Regions from separate parts of the Dechloromonas aromatica RCB genome, predicted to be linked through region 1. Evidence: riboswitches for the same ligand, from Rfam matches in the RefSeq annotation. Region 1 holds a riboswitch; each other region holds the start of a gene.
The links. Region 1 has a riboswitch for cobalamin ahead of DARO_RS20530 (TonB-dependent receptor). Riboswitches for the same ligand answer to the same signal wherever they lie in the genome.
Positions count from the first base shown of each region.

Region 1 (3,182 bases):
CGAGCTTCGGGCTCCAGGCGGCTGCAGTTCTCTCGGCGTAGCTGTAGCTGCCCGTCGGGTCGCTGCTCTGGCCGTTGGCGTTGAGCCAGTGGTCGTAGCGCAGGCCGCCCTGCACGGTCAGGCTTGGCGCAAGCTGCCAGTTGTCCTGAAGGTAGGCGCCATGCAGGTACATCTTGCCGGAGGCAGTCGAGTACAGCGCGGTCTTGGATTCAGGATTGCCCCAGTTGCTCAGGGTGTAATCCTTGGCGTCGGCCGAGTCCTGGCGGTAGGCGTAGCCGACGGTCAGGTCATGGGCGCCGAGCGAGGCATTCCAGTAGGTGTCGAATGCTGTCGATTCCGATGGGCTGTCGCTGATCCGGCCTGGGCCGCCAAAGGCTGTGCTGCCGGTCGTTGCTATGATGTACGAATTGGTCGTCACGGCAGTATGGCTGGCCAGCACGTTCAATTGGCCGATCCCCAGCTTGGTGTCGAAGCCGGCATGGAACAGCTGGCGGGTGTAGTTGCTGTCGCCACCGGCGAAGGAAACGTTGTAGATTGGGGCGCCGGTGGCATTGCTACGCACGAAGGATTCCGGGGCGGCGTAACCATAGTGGTAGTCCTGCAGCAGCCAGCCAGCACGCCAGGAGGTGTCGGTGCTGACGCGCTGTTCCAGCTTCAGCGAGGCGCCGTGTTCCTGCCAGGTGTTGTCGCCCTTTTGGCCAAGCAAATAGGTGCCGGCGCCGAGCTCCGTGCTGGTCGGAATAGCGCCTCTGGAGCCCGTTGGTCGACTGCCAGTAACCCATTCGCTGCGATATCCGTTGGTTTGCGCCCAGTTGCCGGTGAAGCGGATCGCCAGGCCATTTTCCAGGCGGGTGCCGGCATGGAGGTAGGCTTTCTGGACATCGGCCGGTGCCTTGCCCGTCTCGAAGGCATCACCGTAGCCGACATTGAAGCCGAATTCGGTGCGGGTCGGCATGCGGGTGACGAAATTGACCACGCCGCCCATCGCATTGCCACCGTACAGCGAGGACATCGGTCCGAACAGGATTTCCGTCTGCTGGATCGATTCGGTCGGGATGCCGCCGAGCAGCACGCTGCCGGCGTAGCCATCGGTCATCGGGATGCCGTCGAGCAGGACGAGGGCACGACGGTCGCTCGGGATACCGCGCAGTGCGAAGCCCGGTGTGGTTTGCAGCGGGCCTTTGCCGGTGGATACGAAAACACCGGCGGTGTTGTTGACGATGTCGGTCAGGCGATCGGTTTGCCGCGCCTCGATTTCCTGGCGGCCGATGACGACGGTTTCTCCCGTGGCATGTTCCAGCAGCAAGGGACCGCGAGTGGCGGTGACGACGACGGGCTCCAGCGCTTGCTGGGCAAAGGCCGACAAAGGCTGGCTGAAAGCGGTGATCAGGCCCAGCGTGATGGGTCGCAGGTGGATTTTCATGGTTCTCCCCTCCGGACAGGCGTCCCCGCATGCCGGAATGCTTCGAAAAGGACGTGCGGGGGAGGGAGCGAGTCACAGGAACCGGCGCCACTACCCCGTGGCACTTCCACTTTTTGTCTCAGGCCGGTATCCGGGCTCGCAAGTTTTGACGTATCGCCTTCCCAGGTATTTCCCAGTGGCTGTGTGATACGCCCGCACTTGCTTACCGTTGCGGGGGCAGCAGCGGCATGGTCTCGTTGGAGACGCACCGCTTTCCCGTTTAACTGCGCTTGGAGAATCCGTACGCAGCACCTGACACGGCGCGCATTCTACATACATCGTTGCTGCAGTGCATCAGCAAAGTGCCGGCAAGTTGCTATAAACCACTTTGAGAATAAAGGCTTAGTCCTTGACCGGGCGGCATTTTTCCCTCTATAGTTCGCGCCATGAATGTCGAACTCGAAACACTCGAAACCAAGATCGAACAGGTCGTTGCCCTGGTTCACCAGTTGCGCGCCGAAAACGAAGTTTTGAGAAACCAGATGGTCGCGGCCGAGGCCGAGCGGCTGCATCTGCGTCAGACCATGAGCGCCGCCCGTGAGCGCCTGGTAGGTCTGATGGACAAGATCCCCGAGGATGCCTGAGATGAGTCTGGAGCCGAATTTCCTCGACGTGAAAATCATGGGTCGCGAATATCGCGTTGCCTGCGGACCGGAAGAGCGCGACGCCCTGCTCGCAGCCGTCGATCTGGTCGACGGCAAGATGCGCGACATCGCCCAGCGCACCAAGAACACCATCGCCGAACGCGTTGCCGTCATGGCTGCGCTCAACATCGCCCACGAGCACCTTTCAGGGGGTGGAGAGGGCGCGCAAAAAGAGTTTGCGGAAGCGGTTGATACTTCCGAAACGAAGCGTAGAATCGGTGACATGGGAGCGCGGCTGGATGCCGTGCTGGCGCCTCAGCAACGACTGGATCTCTGATCTGATCGGTGTGGGCGTAGCCCGCCAAGTGTTCCCTGCGGTGTTTGTTAAGGCCATATATTCCTTGAACCAATGCTAATTGGCATCGGTTGCGGACCATTGAAACCGTTGTTGTGCGCGCTCTTTATCGAGTGTGCCTGATACGGGGGGAAAGCAGCCACTCTGAACCCAGGTTCAGGATGCCGGCCTGACGGCACTCGCGGGGACCAAATCCAACGGGTGGCAGAGCAATCTGCCACCCGTTTCCATTTTTGGGTGCAAGCGATGCAATACTGGCTGATGAAGTCGGAGCCTGACGAGGTTTCGATCGATGACCTGGCGAGGAACGGGACGGTTCCGTGGTTCGGTGTCCGCAACTATCAGGCGCGCAATTTCATGCGTGATGCGATGCAGATCGGTGATTTGGCCTTCTTCTACCATTCCGGTTGCGCCGAACCGGGTGTCGCCGGTATTTGCGAGGTTTGTTCGGAGCCTTATCCGGATGCCACCCAGTTTGAGCCGGCCAGCCCCTATTTCGACCCCAAATCAACACTGGAGAATCCACGCTGGCTACTCCGCGACGTGCGCTTCGGGGAGAAAACGCGCTATGTGCCGCTGACCGAACTGCGCACCTATGCCGAACTTGCTAACATGCGCCTCCTTGCCCGCGGCAACCGGCTTTCGATCACGCCGGTCAGCGCCGAAGAATGGGCTTTCATCACTCAACAACTGATGGACCTGAAATGACTCTCTGGTGGTTGACCTACCCCCTGCTCGGCATCTTCGGCGGTTTTGTCGCCGGCCTGTTCGGCGTTGGCGG
Region 1 is NC_007298.1:4,324,514-4,327,695, reverse strand. Features, by position in the region: gene DARO_RS20530 (TonB-dependent receptor) at 1-1,423, opposite strand, end outside; cobalamin riboswitch at 1,528-1,733, opposite strand; gene DARO_RS20525 (hypothetical protein) at 1,849-2,046, shown strand; gene DARO_RS20520 (cell division protein ZapA) at 2,048-2,383, shown strand; RNA gene ssrS (6S RNA) at 2,413-2,593, shown strand; gene DARO_RS20515 (EVE domain-containing protein) at 2,648-3,109, shown strand; gene DARO_RS20510 (sulfite exporter TauE/SafE family protein) at 3,106-3,182, shown strand, end outside.

Region 2 (3,182 bases), 2.0 Mb from region 1:
TTGCGACCGGAACACGCCAGCGAGCACCATCGCGCAGGCGATTGGCGAAGCGCTGGCGGCGGCCAATGCCACGCCAGCCGATGTAGCGGGCGTCGCGTCGATTGACCTGAAGGCCGATGAGGTCGGGCTGCTTGAAGTGGCCGCCCAACACGGATGGATGATTGATTTCCATCCGGCGGCAGCGCTGGCGGCGGTCGAGGTCCCCACCCCCTCGGAAACGGTCCGCAAATATACCGGCACCCCTTCGGTTTCGGAGGCGGCAGCCCTACTCGCTGCCCGTGCCGACCAGACCCATTTGATCATCGAAAAACACAAGTTGCGCGGCCCGGATGGGCGTAACGCGACTGTCTCCATTGCAAGGATTCCAGAATGAATGAAACTCAGACGAAAACCGGGAAAATCATGTTGGTCGGCCTCGGCCCGGGCAGCAACGACCACCTGACCGCTCGTGCTCGCGCCGCCATCGCCGAAGCCGACACGATCATCGGCTACGTTACCTATATCCGCTTGGTGGCCGATCTCGTGGTCGGCAAGGAAGTCATCAAGAAATCGATGACCGAGGAACTCGACCGGGCCATCGAGTCACTCGACCGGGCCCGCCAGGGCAAGAAGGTGGCCCTGATTTCATCGGGCGACGCCGGCGTTTACGGCATGGCCGGGCCGACCTTCGAAGTACTGTTCCAGGCCGGGTGGACGCCGGATTCGGACATTGAAGTCGAGATCATCCCCGGCGCTTCGGCGCTGAACACCTGCGCCGCGCTGGTCGGCGCCCCGCTGACCCACGATTTCTGCGCCATTTCCCTGTCCGACCTGCTGACACCATGGCCGACCATCGCCCGCCGGCTCGATGCGGTGGCCTATGCCGATTTCGTCGTTGCGCTGTACAACCCGAAAAGCGGTCGCCGCACCCAGCAGATCGTCGAAGCGCAACGCCTATTCCTGCGCCACCGCGATCCGAAAACCCCAGTCGCCATCGTCAAATCTGCCTACCGGCCGAAGCAGCGCATCGAATTCACGACGCTGGAAAAGATGGGCGAGGCTGACATCGGCATGCTGTCGACCGTACTGATCGGCAATTCCAACACCTTCATCAAACATGGCCTGATGGTGACGCCGCGCGGCTATGCGAACAAGTACGCCGTCGAGGCTGGCGAACGCAATACCCACGACGGCGAACAGGCTGGCCGCTCGCTGTCCACCGGCCTCAACGGCTGGATGGCGAGCATTCAGGCGAGCGGCAAGAGTGCCGCCGAACTGGCCATCGAGCACCGCCTGCCGGAGGACTACATCGCTGCCGTGCTGGCTAGCGAAGTCCCTGCGGAAGGCGAAGCGAACGAGATCGAGGCATGACGCCAGCCGGTGCAGAAATCGCACCGCTTTGAATTAATGGCTGCCGTCCGGCGCAGCAGAGATCGGTCGTTTTGCCGGACAAACAGCAACAGGTGTCTTTGGCTGATTCAACGGCCAAAGGTGAAACGGGAACGAGGTGCGTGGCGACTCGATAAAACGAGTGACCACAATGCCCCGGCTGCCCCCGCAACGGTAAGCGAGTGCGGAAGTGTCAAGGTGCCCCGGCATGGGGTCACCAGCCACTGGTTCGTCACGTGGCGTCCATAGGACGTGCGCGGTCGGGCCGGGAAGGCGACACTTCAAGACTTGCCAGCCCGGAGACCGGCCTGTTGCTTGGTGTCGCTGCGCTCTACGGTGTGGCGACGATATGCAATAGACCGTCTGCGGGGAAGCTGATGGCGGCAGTTGAAGCATGGCCCTGCGCCATGCCTTGTCGTCATCCGCAAGCTGACGGTAGAACATGGGAGTTCGACTCAGATGTCAAAAACAGGATTCAGTCTCCAGCCAGCGAGTGAGCCAGGCACCCCAGTCCATCCAGTCAGGCGACTCTCTTCCCTGGCACTGGCCCTGCTGTCGGCTTATGCCTTGCCGGCCATTGCCGCCGGCCTGCCGACGCTGCAGGAAGTCACCGTCAGCAGCGGCAGCAAGGACTTGATCGGTATCGCCGAAGCGGCCAGCGAGGGAACGGTCACGGCCAGGCAACTGGCCAACCGGCCCTTGCTCCGCCCGGCCGAGGTCATGGAAGTTGTACCGGGCATGGTGGTCACCCAGCATTCCGGTGATGGCAAGGCCAACCAGTATTTCCTGCGCGGCTTCAACCTCGACCATGGCAGCGACTTCTCGACACTGGTCATGGGGATGCCGGTCAACATGGTCAGCCATGCCCACGGCCAAGGCTACATGGACCTCAATTTCCTGATTCCCGAACTGGTCAGCACGGTCAAATACAAAAAAGGCGTCTATGGTGCCGAGGATGGCGACTTCGCCACCAGCGGCAGCGCCCGCATCGATTACCAGCGCAAGCTGAATGCCCCCTTTGTGGAACTTGGCCTGGGCCAGCACAATTACCGTCGGCTACTCGCGGCCGGCAGCAGCGAACTCAACGGTTTCAGCCTGCTCGCCGGCGTCGAGCTGGCCGGCAACAATGGCCCCTGGGAGCAACCGGAAAACCTGAGCAAGCAGAATGCGGTATTCCGCCTTTCATCCGGCACAGCGGCCAACGGTTTTGCCCTCACAGCCATGCTCTACAAGGCCGAGTGGACGGCCTCCGAGCACGTGCCGGAGCGCGCCATCAGCAGCGGTGAAATCGGCCGCTACGGCACGTTGGTCAAAAACGACGGTGGTCAGACTCACCGTTACAGTCTGTCCGGCGAATGGGCTACAACCGATGAAAAAGGTGCCACGCGAGCCAATTTATACGTCATCGACTACGGCCTCAATCTGTTCTCGGCACCCTCCGGTTATATCAGCGGTCTGGCCGGCGATCAGCACGAACAAGCCGACGAGCGCCTCGTCTGGGGCGGCGAGCTGCGCCATAGCTGGTTCCTCGGCCCGCAGTGCAAGGACAGCGAACTGATGGCGGGGATTCAGCTGCGCCAGGACCGTATCGCCAGCGTTGGGCTCTACAACACGGAAAATCGCCAGCGGACCAATACCGTGCGCGAGGACAGAATCACCGAAACGGCTAGCGGGCTGTTCATGGAGATCAAAACACAATGGCTGCCCTGGCTGCGGAGCAGTATCGGTGCACGCTACGACCAGATCCGGGCCGAGGTCATTGCGTTGGGCGGGGCCAACAACATGGAAAACGGCGGCGATGTGTCGGCCCACCA
Region 2 is NC_007298.1:1,812,731-1,815,912, reverse strand. Features, by position in the region: gene DARO_RS08695 (cobalamin biosynthesis protein) at 1-373, shown strand, start outside; gene cobJ (precorrin-3B C(17)-methyltransferase) at 370-1,350, shown strand; cobalamin riboswitch at 1,424-1,694, shown strand; gene DARO_RS08685 (TonB-dependent receptor domain-containing protein) at 1,828-3,182, shown strand, end outside.
Region 2: another riboswitch for cobalamin. It lies ahead of DARO_RS08685 (TonB-dependent receptor domain-containing protein); the one in region 1 lies ahead of DARO_RS20530 (TonB-dependent receptor).

Region 3 (3,182 bases), 330 kb from region 1:
ATTGCCGGCGATGAAACAGCGCTGCGACAACTGCCACCCGGACACTGGATCGGCGGCACCATCCCCTACTTCATTGGCAGCGAAGGTGGCATCACCACCAAGGATCGCGTTTACGTCCAGCTGATCGAATGCTTTGCCCAGCCACCCCGCCTGTCTTTGCGCGCCACAGATGAGCTACCAGCGATCTGCCACGAGGCGCCCGACAACGGCTACACTTTGCTGATCATCCCGGCCTTCAGCGAGGCCCACCGCCTGTTTGCGGAAAATGCGCCAAACTACGAAGAGATGTACATGAAGCCGCTGGTCGGCTGGATTGCCGGCGTCCATCTGGCCGAACTCGGCACCCGCAAGCCCTTGGTCGTGCTGGGCGAAACCCTGGAGTTTTCCGACGACAAGGCGGCAGTCATCGATGTCGCCCTGCCGGACCATCGCTATGCTCAGGTCGAGATCGTGAATCCGTTCCGGGCGGCGCCCACGCCGATCCTCCGCTTCCCGACGTCAGGATTTTCGGCCGGCGCCTGCGAAATCGACGGCCAAGCCCGGAATTTTGCCGAATACCTGGTCAGCCATCAGCTCGATAGCCGTCTGCCGCTGGTGGCCGACTACTGCGGCGCCCTGATCAACGTCAGCATCCGCAACATCGATCTTGAAAACGGGCAGGTGGACTTCTACGCACCGGTGTTTGCCGGCACCGAATACCGGATGGCCAGCCCACTGACCGACTACGTCCAGACCTTTGCCGCCGCCCTACCCGGCGGCCTTGGCCAACCGGAATTTGCCTGCAACTGCGTGCTCAATTTCCTGTACTCGGAACTGGAGGGCAAGCAGGCCGGTGCGATCGGCGGCCCGATGACGTTTGGCGAAATTGGCTATCAACTGCTCAACCAGACCATGGCGCTTCTGACGATAGGCGAATGAACGGCAGCGGCACTTTCATTGGGAAAGCAGCTCGCTTCTCCATGACTTGCCTGCCAGCCTAGGGTCGCTTAGCATCCGGCCTTTATGTCTCTCGGTGCCCGGCCGATTTATCGGCGGGAGAATCGGGAAGGCGGTGCAAATCCGCCGCGTGCCCAACGCTGTAAGGAGGACGGGCGATGCGAAAAGCCACTGGTCAGGGAAAACCCGGCCGGGAAGGCGCATCGGCCGGGTGAATCCGAGTCAGAAGACCGGCCGGGAGACGAAACCGGGCTGCATGGACAAGCAGTCATCGTTTTTCCACAAGGGGAATTCATGGAAAACCAGATTGACCATTCGTTTTCGGACGCCGAGCGCGCCGCCATCTATCGCACCATTTTCAATCGCCGCGACGTGCGCGGCCAGTTCCTGCCGGATCCGGTGCCGGACGAGGTGCTCAGCCGCGTACTGATGGCCGCCCACCATGCGCCATCGGTCGGTTTCATGCAACCGTGGAACTTTCTGCTCGTCCGCTCGCCCGAGGTCAAGCAGCGGGTCCGCGACATCTTCGCCAAGGCGCATGCGGAAGCCGCGATGATGTTCCCGGAGGGCAAGCGGGAAACCTACAACCAGCTCAAGCTCGAAGGCATCGTCGAATCGCCGATTAACCTGTGCATCACCTGCGACCGCGAACGGACCGGCCCGGTCGTCGTCGGCCGCACCCATATCAAGACGATGGACCTCTACTCCAGCGTCTGCGCCGTGCAAAACCTGTGGCTGGCCGCCCGCGCCGAAGGACTGGGCGTCGGCTGGGTCAGCATTTTCAACCAGCCGGAACTGCAGGCAGCGCTTGGTATCCCGAGCGAGATCGTGCCCATTGCCTACCTGTGCATCGGTTACGTCAGCCATTTCCACGACAAGCCGGAACTGGAAAAGACCGGCTGGCTGCCCCGCCTGCCGATTGCCGATCTGCTCTACTACGACCAGTGGGGCCAGGCCGATGTCGCCCGGAATGAGTCGCTGACCAACACGCTCGCCACCATGCAGGACGATATCCAGCAACGGGGCATCTTCCCGAAATGATGATGCCCGAGGGTGCCCTTGCCATGCCGGCCGCCGCCCTGGTCGCCGTGCTGCTCGACCGCCTGCTCGGCGAAGTGCGCCGTTTCCATCCGCTCGTTGGCTTTGGCAATCTGGCAGCCGCTATCGAAAAGCGCCTGAACAACCACCGTCTTGCCTCCGGCCTGTTTGCCTGGGCGCTGGCTGTCCTGCCGTTTGTCGGACTGGCCTGGCTGGTACGCCCCGTCACTCCCTTGACCGTCGACGTCGTTCTCCTCTACTTCGCACTCGGCGCCCAGAGCCTGTGCGAACACGCTGAAGCCATCGCCAAACCCTTGCGGGAAGGGCATCTTGACGAGGCACGGCAGCGCGTCAGCTGGATTGTTTCTCGCGAGACATCGACGCTGGATGAATCCGGCATCGCCAAGGCCGGCGTCGAGTCGATACTGGAAAATGGCAACGATGCCATCTTCGGCACGCTGTTCTGGTTTGCCCTGCTCGGCGGCCCCGGCGCCCTGCTCTTCCGGCTGGCCAATACGCTGGATGCAATGTGGGGCTACCGCACCGAGCGCTTCAACCTGTTCGGCCGTTTTGCCGCCCGTTTTGACGACGCCTTGAACTGGGTTCCGGCCCGCCTGACGGCCCTGACTTATGCCTTGCTCGGCCAGACCCGCAACGCCCTGGCCTGCTGGCGAACCCAGGCGCCGGGTTGGGACAGTCCGAATGCCGGGCCGGTAATGTCGGCCGGGGCCGGCAGCCTTGGCGTGCAACTCGGCGGGGCGGCGATCTATCACGGGCAAGTGGAAAGCCGCCCACCACTCGGTTCCGGTCCGCCCCCAGCGGCCGCCGACCTTGGCCGGGCGATCTCCCTGATCAGGCACAGCCTGTGGTTATGGTTGGCCGTACTTTTTGCGATTGGACTCCTGCATGCTTGAACACGGCGGCCGCCTGCGTGAAGCCGCGGCACACTACAACATCCCGCTGGAAAACTGGCTCGACTTGTCCACCGGCATCAATCCTGAGGCGTGGCCCGTCCCGGCGCTACCGCCGAGCGTCTGGCACCGCCTGCCGGAAAATCATGATGGACTGGAAGCTGCTGCCGCCGCCTATTACGGCAACGCCAACCTGCTGCCCGTCGCCGGCTCGCAAGCCGCCATCCAGTGGCTGCCGACCCTGCTGCCCCGCGGCGTCGTCGCCTGCATTTCACCGATCTACGCCGAGCATCCGCA
Region 3 is NC_007298.1:153,595-156,776, reverse strand. Features, by position in the region: gene DARO_RS00770 (DUF6976 family protein) at 1-918, shown strand, start outside; cobalamin riboswitch at 994-1,189, shown strand; gene bluB (5,6-dimethylbenzimidazole synthase) at 1,231-1,977, shown strand; gene cbiB (adenosylcobinamide-phosphate synthase CbiB) at 1,974-2,888, shown strand; gene cobD (threonine-phosphate decarboxylase CobD) at 2,881-3,182, shown strand, end outside.
Region 3: another riboswitch for cobalamin. It lies ahead of bluB (5,6-dimethylbenzimidazole synthase); the one in region 1 lies ahead of DARO_RS20530 (TonB-dependent receptor).